2 regions of the Neobacillus oceani genome follow, and region 2 is predicted to be linked to the other one. Evidence: a T-box and tRNA genes for the amino acid it is inferred to sense, from the RefSeq annotation. Region 2 holds a T-box; the other holds one or more tRNA genes.

Region 1 (6,527 bases), 2.1 Mb from region 2:
GAGCCAAGGAAATTACGCATCAAGGACTCGTATTAAAACGTATGAACTACAAGGCAAAAAAGCCGGAATCATAGGTTTTGGGAGCATTGCAAAAGAAACCGCCAAACGCCTGAAACTCGGGTTGGGCATGGACGTTACCGCATGGGTCCGTAAATACAATGAGAAAAAGCACGGTGCGGCACGGGAGTGGGGAATTACAATCACAGAGGATCTGGAGTCTATTTTCTCCGAATCGGACTTTATTTCGCTTCATATCCCTTTAACCGGACAGACGCGAGGACTCGTTGGAAGGCATCTGCTTGATCTAATGAAGCCAACGTCTTTCCTTATCAATACGGCAAGGGGAGGGATTGTCGACCAGGGTGCTCTGTATGAGGTTTTAAAGGACAAAAAAATCGCAGGAGCAGCTCTAGATGTATTCGATCCTGAGCCGCCAAAACCGGGTGATCCAATTTTGTCGCTTCCAAATGTAATTGTCACCCCGCATGTCGGCGGGACGACAGTTGAATGTAATTATATTATGTCAACAACCGTTGCGAAGAATATCCTCCAGGCAGTAAAAGGAGAAAAACCTGATTATGTCGGGAACCCCGAAGTATTTAAATGAAATGGGGATAAAAAATGACTAGGCATTATTCAATTGCCCTTATTCCGGGGGACGGAGTCGGAGTGGATGTCATCGGTGAAGGAAGAAAAGTACTGGAAGCGCTGTGCAAGCTTGATGGCGGGCTGAAATTCGACTATCAGGAATTTGATTGGAGTTGTGAGTATTACCTGAAAAATGGCGTGATGATGCCGGAAAATGGGCTTGAACAGCTGAAGGGATATGATTCAATCTACCTTGGCGCAGTCGGTTATCCAGGCGTTCCGGACCATGTTTCCCTTTGGGGGCTGTTATTGCCGATCCGGCGCCAATTCCAGCAGTATATCAACCTTCGCCCTGTTAAGCTGTTAAGGGGATTGAAATCTCCACTGGCGGGAAAAGACCTGCGGGACCTCGATTTTATCGTAATCAGGGAAAACAATGAAGGCGAATATTCCAGCATCGGCGGGCGGATGTATGAAGGCACTGCGATGGATATGGCTATTCAAAGCGCCGTTTTTACAAGACATGGGGTCGAACGGGTCTTGCGCTATGCCTTTTCTCTAGCAAGCAGGCAGGGAAAAAGAAAAAAGCTGACGGCGGCTACAAAATCAAACGGCATTAACCATTCAATGCCGTTCTGGGATGAATACGTCAGGAAAATAAACAGCGAGTATCCTGACGTCATAACCGAAATTACCCATATCGATGCCCTCGCCGCATTTTTCGTTACAAAACCGGAAACATTTGAAGTAGTCGTCGCCTCGAACCTGTTTGGCGATATCCTTACAGACCTCGGAGCAGCAATTGTCGGGGGACTCGGCATCGCGCCTTCCGCGAACATCAATCCTGAAAAGGATTTCCCGTCCATGTTCGAACCGGTCCATGGATCGGCTCCGGATATCGCCGGAAAAGGAATTGCAAACCCGACTGCCGCCATATGGTGCGCCGGGATGATGTTGGACCATCTTGGTGAATACGAGCTGTCGGCGGTCCTAATGGAATCACTACAGCAAGTTCTGGAGGAAGGCACGGCCTTGACGCCTGATCTTGGAGGGACGGCATCCACCTGGAAATTTGGAGATGAAGTTTGCCAAAAAATCATTGAAAAAGGGTAAATTTTTCTGCTGCTGCCGCTTTACTTTGCTGATTTCCCTATGATACTATTTCAATGAAAACCAATATAGCCTTTTAAGGGAGTATGTTTTATGTCGGGAGCCGTTCTTAACTAATCCAATCAATTGGATACACTCATTCTGGCCGTGTTTTCCTCCAAAATGAATGTTTTGGGGAAAGCTTATTTAGGTGTGGCCTGGAATGAAAGTTAAGAACAATGGCCATACAAGCATACAATCCTTTAACCGTTGTAGCTGTGTACCTTTGTGCACAGCTATTTATTTTGGTTAGGCAACCAATGCTTTTTTAACTCTACAACAACCCGTCGATCGGGGTTTTATTAAGAGTTATAATGGCTTTTTGCCAAAAGGATTAAGAAAGCGGAACATATCCGCTTCTTTGCGGAGCCGCGTTGACATTGTTCAGCGTGGCTATTTTTATTTTTGGAGGGAAAAAAATTGAACGAACACACATTTACTACATTGGACTTTTGCAAAATCAAAGAAGAGCTTTCCGCCCATGCTTTGACCAGTGCGGGAAAAGCCAGGATTGCCAGCCTGGTTCCGTCAACTAACCTTATACAAATTAGGGTGCTACTAGACGAACTTGCGGAAGCGGAGCAAATCATGGCGATCAGCACAAGTGTTCCCGTACATGGCCTCGAGGGAATCGACACGTTGTTGGAAGGGCTGAATAAAGGAGTCGCGCTTAGGCCGGAGCAATTCAGCAGGCTTTATGATTTCCTGGATTGCTGCGGGAAAATGAAGCGATTTATGAAGGATAAGGAATACGTGGCTCCAAGGGTATCCAGCTATATTTATTCAATCGATGAACTGCCTGCCCTCGCTGAAGAAATCATCCGCTGCATCCGGCATGGCGCTGTTGATGACTATGCGAGCAAAGAGCTTTTAAAAATCCGGAAGCAACTCGCCATCCAGGAGGAACGGCTCAAGGAAAAAGTGCAGCAAATGGTCCGCTCCAATAAATACAAACCGTATTTGCAGGATCATATCATTAGCCAGCGAGACGGGCGGTATGTCATTTCGGTAAAAAAGGAATACCGGACAAAGGTTAAAGGGGCGGTGCTTGATACATCTGCTTCCGGGTCGACACTGTTCATCGAACCAGAGGAAATAGCCGCTTTTTCCGAACATCTATTGTGGCTGAAGTCGGACGAGGAAGCCGAAGTCCAGAAAATCCTTTCCTATTTGACCGGGCTTGTAGAAGCAAATGAGCAGAAAATCCGCTTGGCGGTGGAAACGATGGTCCATTACGATTTCTTGTTTGCAAAAGCGAAATATGCACGTGCTATTAACGGCAAAAAGGTTTCGGTCAATGAATCGCATGTTATGAACCTTAAAGGCGCCAGGCATCCGCTGCTCGCCAGCAAGGCTGTTCCCTTTACGATAGCGATTGGCAGCCCGGAGAACGCGCTTGTCATTACCGGCCCAAATACCGGAGGGAAAACAGTCGCGATCAAAACGGTGGGACTGCTGGCGTTGATGGTACAATCTGGTCTCTTTATCCCGGTTTCAGAGGGGAGTGAGATTGCTGTCTATCAGAAAATCCTCGTTGATATCGGCGACGGGCAAAGCATTTTGGATAACTTGAGCACATTCAGTTCAAGAATTGTAAACATTATTGAAATCCTGAAGGAAACAAATGACCTCACCCTCGTCCTTCTTGATGAACTCGGATCTGGAACGGACCCGGGAGAAGGGATGGGGCTTGCGGCCGCCATCCTTGAGCAACTTTATGCAAAAGGCGCTACCTTGCTGGCGACGACGCATTACAGCGAAATAAAGGATTTTGCCAATCAGCACTACGGTTTTATGAACGGGTCAATGGAATTTGACCTTGATACGCTTCAGCCAACATACAGGCTGACCATCGGCAAGGGCGGCAAGAGCCAGGCGTTTGCGATAGCGCTGAAACTGGGCATGCATCCGGAACTAATTAAGAGAGCGCACCGGATCACCTACAGGGAAGAAAAAGATTATTCCCATTTAGTAACAGATAATCGGCGACTAATCGAAATGGAACGACAAATGATCGTCAACCGGCACCAGCAAAGGGTGAAAAATGAAATGAATGGCGCAGCGAAGGCAGTAGCTTCTTTTAACATGGGGGACAATGTCGTGATTTCTCCAGGGAACGAATACGGGATTATTTATAAAGGCCCTGATGAGCTGGGGAATTACATCGTCCAGGTAAAAGGGGAAAAGAAGAAATACAATCATAAGCGCCTGGAACTAAAAATTGCGGCTAGCGAACTCTATCCACCGGATTATGATTTTGACATTGTGTTCAAATCGAAGGAAAATAGAAAAGCGGATAAAATTATTTCGAAAAGGCACGAATCAGGCATTACCATCGAATACGAAGAATAAACAGGAAAAGGCATGCCGGGTTCATGGGCATGCCTGATTTATTAAGACCATCTTAGAAGCATTTTTCCAAAAGCCCGGCGGGAATTGAACCCGCTAGATGCGCATCAGCCTGGCAATCCAGGCCGCGGCCGCTCTGCCGTTGAGCTACAGGCTTTCCGCTCTAGTTTGTCCAATCCTTCTACAGTTATTCGGCGTCCCCTTTTCTCTTTCGTCTGCGGATTTCTTCGGATACAATGAAAGCAAGATCGTCGTTGCCAAAAAGGGATAAAGCGCCAAGAACGGTATTGTCCGGCACTTCTCCGGCTTCCTCTTTTGGAACAGTGAGCTCTATGGCTTCCCGTAAAGCATGGTTTCCTTTCTGTCCCGGATAGGCACTCAAATACAGTTCTTCCGGGTCTAACCCATTATTAACGCACCATTGGGCAAAAATAAGGATCATCATCTTTTCATCAGCCTGATAGTTCTGGATGATCTGTTCTTGCAGGTCTTTTTTATCCATAACGAGTCTCCCAATAACAGTTTTTATTTTAAGTATAAACAATTGCAGGGCGGCGAAAAAGTTTTTTCATCCCGTGCAGGGAAAACACATGAAGTGTCGAATTGTCCATGTAAGGAGTGAAGCCATTTGGATACAGTGATTCTAGTGACCTATAAAATTCCGGGAATGCCGATGCCGATCAAGATTGCTTCAACCATTGAACCGAATAAAGAACAAATTTTTCATAAATTGACAGAGCTCGTTAAAGAGAATAACATGGAAGGCGATATTCAATTCAGGAAACTCCTTGTAGAAAAGGAAAATTCCATGTACATATTCGAACTTGACGGAAAAAGGTGTATGGTGCTGGTCGAAAAACTGGCAAAAATAAAGGAATTTGATTCCTGATTGAATGTTTGTAGGCATTAATTTGTTCTCCAAAGGGAAAACAATGAAAGAAAGCATTCTTTTAAAGTGAGGGGAAGCATGATGGAAAAAATTGAAGTAGGCGAAATCTTTACCATAAGCGATGAAAATAATGAGGAAGCGCAGGTTGAGGTACTGGCCATAATGGAAGTTGACGGTACCCCGTATGCGGCTGTAAGCTTCCTTGAGGACCTGCAGGAAGAGACGGATGATGACATTGATATTTTTTTCCTGAAAGTCGATGAGGAAGGCGACCTGGACGCCATCCAGTCAGATGAGGAGTTTGACAAAGTCGCGCGTGCGTTCGAGGAATTGATGGATCAGGAAGAAATGGAAGACTGATAAGCGGAAGGGGCTGGCTGTTGCTGCCCCTTCCGTTTATTTTCTATGCGAGTTTCCCTTTGCAGCAGAGAAGGAGATGCTTTTCATTTCGTCCCCGATAGCCCTGGCCAGACTTGTTTCACCTTTGCTGTCATGGCCCGCCTCCCAGAGCATCAATCCTCCAAAATTATTTGCCATTGCCAACCTCGTTTTTTTCTTAACAGTTTCCACCCCATTATAGAAATAAACCGTGCCGTTCATTGCGATAGTGTCTTCCCTGGCGTAAGACGGGTAATTTTCGACGATTGCAGCATAGGACACTTGTTTTGCTTCCTGATTTTCAGGCTGCCCATAGAGCGGCAAGCCTAGGACAAGCTTTTCCCTGGGTATGCCAAGTTGATCAAACATGCTGGACCAATAACGGACAATGTTTTTAGTGAAACCATAAGGAGCAAGGTTTTTGGCATGATAGCCACCGTCCCACTGGCCGTCATATGCCATGATGTTCACATGGTCGGCAGCCTTGAAGATACCAGGCGTATAAATAACCGATTCAACTGTTTCGCCGGTAACCGCGTTTATTTTTGAATGGACTGCAATGGACAGTTCCTTTTTAGCAGGCCTAAGCCTTTCGCTTAGCTCTTGCGCAAGAAGTTCCAGGTTGGCCGCATCCCGTTCTGTCCGGGGATGTTCAAAATCGAGGTCAATGCCATCCAAATTTTCTGTTTCTACGATGTGGATTAAATTATTGACAAGGTTTTTGCGTGCTTCCGGATTGCTGATCGCCGCAGAGAAATATGGATAAGACTGGCCGCCCTGTATATGGTACCAACCTCCAACCGCAAGAATTGCCTTAGTCCCTTCACGATGGGCAAGGGATACTGTTTTTCTGAGATTTTCTCGCGCCATGCCGCCGTTGAACAAAACAGAGCCATCCGCTGTTGGATGCGCGAATGAAAAAAGAATATGGGTAAACGCCGTAAAATCTATTTCCTCGGGATTTCGGAAATCCTGTACGTAGCCTATAACTACTTTAGAAGAGCCAGATTGAACTGTATCAGTACGTTCATTTTCCATTCCATCGGAACTTGAAGAAGGCATATACGCTTCTTTTGCGAGATTCCCAGAATAATAGATTCCCGAAAAAAATCCGCCCGCAAAGAAAGCAAGCAGCATGATACCTAGAATGATTTTCTTTCGAGAAAGCATGTTA
Region 2 (6,527 bases):
ATAATAAATTGAACGAAATCCTTTTTACTAAAACGCATACCGGCTGATTAGCTGGTATGCGTTTTTTAGTTGGAGCAGGAATGTGGCTCGGGCTTTATCCCGCCTAACAGTTCATTAAGTTTTGAATAGAAAAAAGTGAGCCGTAAAGCATTTGTGCGTCGTCAGTTATATATAAGGAGAAATGGGGTGGTTGAATGGAGGGCAAGAAGGAAGAAGGTTCTTATTATCTCGAGTTCTTTTTAACCGGGGGGGTTACCGTGGAAGATGCCGATAAAATGATCGACGAGCTAACCATGCAACTAAAGGATTAATCTACTCAACAATATAAAAAAAACCGCCGCAGGCGTTTCGCGTTGCGGCGGATTTTGTCTCCAGTTTTATGCGCGTTGGTCATACATAATCGAATAAATGGCGGAGGAAGAGGGATTCGAACCCCCGCGCGGTTTAACCCGCCTGTCGGTTTTCAAGACCGATCCCTTCAGCCAGACTTGGGTATTCCTCCGTTTCGACAAAGGTTATATTACTATAGGTTGGACGTTCATGTCAACTGGAAACCTTGGTTGTTTTTAAAAAAAGGACGGGATAATCTCCCGTCCCGATTTCTTTAGTCAGGCTTAATTTCTGTCCGTCCGCCCATGTACGGTCTTAGCACTTCAGGGATGGTGACAGTTCCATCTTCCTGCTGGTAGTTCTCAAGAATCGCTGCGACTGTACGCCCGATTGCGAGGCCGGAACCGTTCAGAGTGTGGAGGTGTTCAGGTTTCGCGCCTGGTTCGCGGCGGAAGCGGATATTCGCCCTTCTTGCCTGGAAAGCTTCAAAATTACTGCAAGAAGAGATTTCACGGTACGTGTTATAGCTTGGAATCCACACTTCGATATCGTACTTTTTGGCGGCGGTAAAGCCCAGGTCGCCTGTACACATGCTTAGGACACGGTATGGAAGCCCGAGAAGCTGCAGTACCTTTTCCGCGTCAGCAGTAAGCTTTTCAAGCTCATCGTAAGAATCCTCAGGCTTTACGAATTTCACTAGTTCCACCTTGTTAAACTGATGCTGGCGGATAAGCCCTCGTGTATCACGGCCGGCAGATCCTGCCTCGGAACGGAAGCAAGCGCTGTACGCCGCATAGCGAATCGGCAGCTGGTCTCCATTCAAAATTTCATCCCTATGAAGGTTCGTTACGGGTACTTCGGCAGTCGGAATCAGGAAGTAATCCTCGCTTTCAATCAGGAAGGCGTCTTCTTCAAATTTTGGAAGCTGGCCAGTGCCTGTCATACTAGTCCGGTTTACCAGGTATGGAGGAAGCACCTCTTTGTAGCCGTGCTCATCCACATGAAGGTCGAGCATAAAATTCATCAATGCCCGCTCAAGCCGCGCACCGAGCCCTTTGTAAAAAACAAACCGGCTTCCAGTAACCTTTGTGGCCCGCTCAAAATCAAGGATTTTGAGATTGTCGGCAATATCCCAATGGGGCTTAGGCTCAAAGCCGAAATTTCGTACTTCCCCCCACTTTTTGATTTCTACGTTCTCGTCTTCCGTTTCCCCAACCGGAACGCTTTCATGCGGCAAGTTCGGGATGCTCAATAAAAGCATATCGAGCTCTTCCTCCACCCCTCGAAGCTCGTCATCGAGCTCCTTAATGCGGTCGCCGACCTCGCGCATTTCAGCAATCAGCTGGTCCGCATCTTTTTTCTCGCGCTTTAAAGCAGCAACCTGCTGGGATACCTCATTCCGTTTTCCCTTCAGCTGTTCGGCCTCGACAATCAAATCACGCCTTTTCCTGTCCAGGCTCTCGAACTTCCCAAGGTCTGTGAGGTCTTCGCCGCGATGCTGAAGCCTCTTCTTCACTCCTTCAAAATCCGCGCGCAATACTTTAATATCCAGCATGCTCAAACACTCCTTTTTCTTTTGTTCAGTTGAGGCGGGGCTGTTTTTTTGGACGCAAAAAACTCCCGTCCCCAAAACAGGGACGGGAGTTAACCCGCGTTGCCACCCTGGTTGGCCGCACACAGCAGCCCACCTCAATTTCATAACGGTTTGACCCGAAAGCACTTACTTGCCAAAAGGCGTTCCATGCTTTGCTCAAGGACGGATTCACAGGCGCCACACACCGGTTCGCACCTGCCACCGGCTCTCTTAAGAGTGGGATTCCCGCTACTTTTTCCTCTCAACGCTTTTCCACTATTGTAAATTTGTACTTTTTAATGTACTACAATTATCGCCTTATTGCAAATACTTTATTCCCGCTCTTTATGCAGGCTGCCCGTATTTCGCCTCTTCCGCCATTTTGATAAAGTAGGCGGCGAGCCTATGGTCTTCCGTGAGCTCTGGATGGAAGGAACAGCCCAGGAATTGCCCCTGCCTTGCAGCTACAATCCTATCATTGTGAGTAGCAAGTACTTCGACCCCTTCACCCACTTCAACGATATGCGGAGCTCGGATAAATACAGCTGTGAACGCATTGGCTACCCCTTTGATTTCAAGGTCCGCTTCAAAGCTTTCACGCTGTCGGCCAAAGGAATTCCGCTCAACCGTCACATCCATCACGCCAATGTGGGGTTCATCGTATCCGACGATATTTTTTGCCAAAAGAATCAGCCCCGCGCATGTTCCGAACATCGGCCTTCCGGAAGCCGCAAAGGCTCTTAGTTCTTCCATGAACCCGTATTTATCAATGAGTTTCCTCATCTTCGTGCTTTCGCCGCCTGGAAGGATCAGCCCGTCCAAGTCCTTTAGCTGCCCGACTGTTTTAACCTCTACGGCCTCGGCTCCGGATGCAATGACCGACTGGACATGCTCCCTGACTGCACCCTGTAAGGCCAATACACCAATCTTAACCATATTACCAGCCGCGTTCCTGCATACGATCAGCCATGGCAAGGGAAGAAATTTCAATCCCTTTCATAGGAGTACCGAGGTTTTTCGACAATTCGGCGATGAGTTTGTAATCCTGGTAGTGGGTAGTCGCTTCGACAATCGCTTTTGCAAAAAGTGCAGGGTTTTCGGACTTAAAAATACCTGAACCAACGAATACTCCGTCAGCGCCTAGCTGCATCATTAAAGCAGCGTCCGCGGGAGTTGCAACTCCGCCAGCGGCAAAGTTGACAACCGGCAGGCGGCCAAGGCGCTTAATTTCAAGTAGCAGCTCGTATGGCGCGCCAAGCAGCTTTGCTTCTGTCATTAGTTCGTCTTCGTTCATGTTCACGACTTTTCGGACCTGGGCGTTTACCTTGCGGATGTGCCGTACCGCTTCAACAATGTTCCCGGTTCCCGGCTCACCCTTTGTCCGGAGCATTGATGCTCCCTCGCCAATCCGGCGGGCAGCTTCTCCGAGGTCGCGGCAGCCACAGACAAATGGAACGGTGTAGTCCCTTTTATTCAAGTGGTACTCTTCATCCGCCGGAGTCAGAACTTCACTTTCATCAATATAATCCACGCCCATCGCTTCAAGGACACGCGCCTCAACAATGTGGCCGATACGTGCTTTTGCCATGACCGGAATTGAAACGGCATTCATGACTTCTTCAACAATACGTGGGTCAGCCATACGGGCAACTCCGCCTGCAGCGCGGATATCAGAAGGTACACGCTCTAGGGCCATAACAGCTACAGCGCCTGCTTCCTCCGCAATTTTTGCCTGTTCCGCGTTGACAACGTCCATGATGACGCCGCCTTTTTGCATTTCAGCCATACCTCTTTTAACACGGTCAGTACCTGTATTCACTGTCATTTCCCCCTGGAATTATAATATGTTTTCTAAAAGAGACTATACCGATTGGAATAGTCCTTATTATTAAAATAATCTATGAAAAATAGGCCCCTGTCAAGACAAGAGCCTATCCTCATACGTTTCCAATCTAACTAAACCGCAAAGCTGCCGACTTAAAACAACCCTTTAATGCCGGAAACAATGCTTCCCCATAAATCAGCGAAGAAGCCGCCAATCCCGCCCATCATTAGGACAAACCAATTTGCTTTTTCAACATTTTCAGTCGCGATGACCGGGGAGGTTACGCTGCCTTGCCCTTTGTCTGTAAGGAAGGTAGCTTTATTGCCATTCTTCGCTTCCAGGGTCACATAGCCGACGACTTCTCCCTTTTTAATAGGGGCAGTCATTTCACCTTTGCTATTTACTTTCTTTTTGTCGAGGACGAGAACAGGTTTGTAATTATCCTTTTCACCGTTTTTGATAATCAACGAAATCGGATCTTTCGTCCGGATATTTACCTTGTCTTCCTTCCCCTTTATAACATTAACGGTTTTCTTCCCTTTTATCGCAGAATCTGCAGGGAGAATTTCTGTTTTGGTGTAATTTGTAAAAGCATAATCGAACATTTTTCTTGTTTCATCAAAACGGGCCTTATAATCCCCTTTGCCTGATGCATTTTTCGCATCCATTACGACTGTGATGAAACGTTTGCCATCACGGCTTGCCGTTCCTGTGAAGCAGTAACCGGCAAAGTCAGTCGTCCCGGTTTTCAGGCCATCAACCCCAGGGTATTTAAACACAAGCTCTGGAAGCATCCAGTTCCAGTTTTCCATTTTAATGACGTCATCGGTACCCGGCCTGAATTCCTTCCTTGGAATGCTGGTCGTTTCGAGCACTTCCGGAAAGTCCTTCAGGAGATGGAAAGCGAGCTTTGCGGTTGCCTTTGCAGACATGACGTTTTCATCCTCGGCTCCTGTACCTTCAGGATGCATCCCTTTGTAATCGCGGTTGTTCAATCCTGTTGAATTCACAAACTTATAATCTTTTAAACCGAGCTTTTCGGCTTTATCATTCATCATTTTTACAAAATTGCCTTCCGAACCGCCAATAACCTCAGCAATGCCAATAGTCGCGGCATTCGCGGAATAAATTGTCATCGCCTCATACAGTTCCCGAACGTTATACGTACCATCCGCCCTGAGCGGCACATTGGACAAGCTGCGGTCATGCGACAATTTATGGACTGGATCGCTAACCGTATATTGCTGGTCCCATTTCACCTTTCCTTCTTTTACAGCCTCAAGGAGAAGGTATTCTGTCATCATTTTCGTCATGCTGGCAATACCCAGGACATTATCTGCATTCTGTTCAAATAAAACTCTACCCGAATCCGCATCAACAAGAATGGCAGCGGCGGCATTGATTTTCAAGCTCGCCTCACCGGCTGCTTTGGCGGGTGCAGTAAACAGCCCTGCCGTGACGGCCACTGCAAGAACGATGGCTATATACTTCTGATAAATCCTTTTCTTCACTGTTACGCCCTCCAACGATATTCTCCCACTCTTAACGGACGCCTTGGCCCTTGCGGAAGTTTCACTTTATACACGTTTACTATCTTAACATACATGCGGAATGTTGGATAGACAGAGGTTTGCCCTATCTTCCTGCCAAGATTTTCAAGTCTTTGGTGATAGCCAGTTGCCTTCACTCTTTATAAAAAGAAGAGGCGGGAATTTGTCCCTGCCTCTTGTTCCATTATTATGAGTAGTTTGGTGCTTCCTTTGTAATTTGGACATCGTGCGGATGGCTTTCGCGCAGGCCGGCACCCGTCATTCGGACGAATTGGCTGTTTTCACGCAATTCCTGCAGGTTTGCCGTTCCACAATAGCCCATTCCGGCCCTTAAGCCGCCGGCAAGCTGGTAAATCGTTTCGGCAAGCGGCCCTTTATATGGTAGGCGGCCCTCGATGCCTTCAGGAACAAATTTTTTGCTGTCTTCCTGGAAGTAGCGGTCCTTTGAGCCTTTTTCCATCGCGCCTTCGGATCCCATTCCACGGTATACCTTGAAGCGGCGGCCCTGGAAGATTTCTGTCTCTCCCGGGCTTTCAGTAACGCCCGCGAGCAAGCTTCCGAGCATAACAGCATTTCCTCCAGCCGCAAGTGCCTTGACGATGTCGCCGGAATATTTGATACCGCCATCAGCGATAATCGTCTTGCCGTGCTTTCGGGCTTCCGTTGCACAGTCATAAATCGCAGTAATTTGCGGCACGCCTACACCAGCAACAATTCGGGTCGTACAAATCGAACCTGGGCCGATTCCAACTTTGACAACGTCGGCGCCAGCTTCGAATAAATCCCGTGTTCCTTCCGCAGTTGCCACATTTCCAGCAATAATCGGGAGGTTTGGATATTCATTGCGGATTTGGCGGACAGTGTCGAGGACACCCTTCGAATGGCCATGGGCCGTATCGATGACAATGACATCAACATTTGACCTTACAAGCGCTTCAACGCGCTTCATCGTATCGCCGGTAACACCGACCGCGGCTCCGGCTAGCAGCCGTCCCTGCTTGTCTTTTGCTGACATTGGGAATTCAATAACCTTTTCAATGTCTTTAATCGTGATTAGCCCCTGCAGGATGCCTTTGTCATCAACGAGTGGAAGCTTTTCAATCTTATGCTTTTGCAAAATCTTTTCCGCTTCCTTCAACGTTGTGGTAACTGGAGCGGTAACTAGATTTTCTTTTGTCATAACATCGGAAATCTTTTTGGAGAAATCATGGTCCTGAATGAAGCGCAGGTCGCGGTTCGTGATGATCCC

The links. A T-box is a leader RNA that pairs with one kind of tRNA and senses whether it is charged. The one in region 2 lies ahead of serS (serine--tRNA ligase), so its partner is inferred to be a tRNA-Ser.
Region 1: it encodes a tRNA-Ser, which carries the amino acid that the T-box ahead of serS (serine--tRNA ligase) is inferred to sense. The anticodon was not compared.

What each region holds. Positions count from the first base shown of each region.
Region 1 covers NZ_CP143543.1:2,503,679-2,510,205, reverse strand. Annotated here, with positions in the region: gene V1499_RS12535 (hydroxyacid dehydrogenase) at 1-607, shown strand, start outside; gene V1499_RS12530 (tartrate dehydrogenase) at 622-1,701, shown strand; gene V1499_RS12525 (endonuclease MutS2) at 2,158-4,089, shown strand; tRNA gene V1499_RS12520 (tRNA-Ser) at 4,159-4,243, opposite strand; gene V1499_RS12515 (hypothetical protein) at 4,274-4,588, opposite strand; gene V1499_RS12510 (hypothetical protein) at 4,715-4,975, shown strand; gene V1499_RS12505 (DUF1292 domain-containing protein) at 5,057-5,335, shown strand; gene V1499_RS12500 (glycoside hydrolase family 18 protein) at 5,372-6,523, opposite strand.
Region 2 covers NZ_CP143543.1:28,174-34,700, reverse strand. Annotated here, with positions in the region: gene V1499_RS00155 (deoxynucleoside kinase) at 1-47, shown strand, start outside; tRNA gene V1499_RS00150 (tRNA-Ser) at 410-502, opposite strand; gene serS (serine--tRNA ligase) at 605-1,885, opposite strand; T-box leader at 1,961-2,178, opposite strand; gene pdxT (pyridoxal 5'-phosphate synthase glutaminase subunit PdxT) at 2,249-2,839, opposite strand; gene pdxS (pyridoxal 5'-phosphate synthase lyase subunit PdxS) at 2,841-3,728, opposite strand; gene V1499_RS00130 (serine hydrolase) at 3,881-5,239, opposite strand; gene guaB (IMP dehydrogenase) at 5,466-6,527, opposite strand, start outside.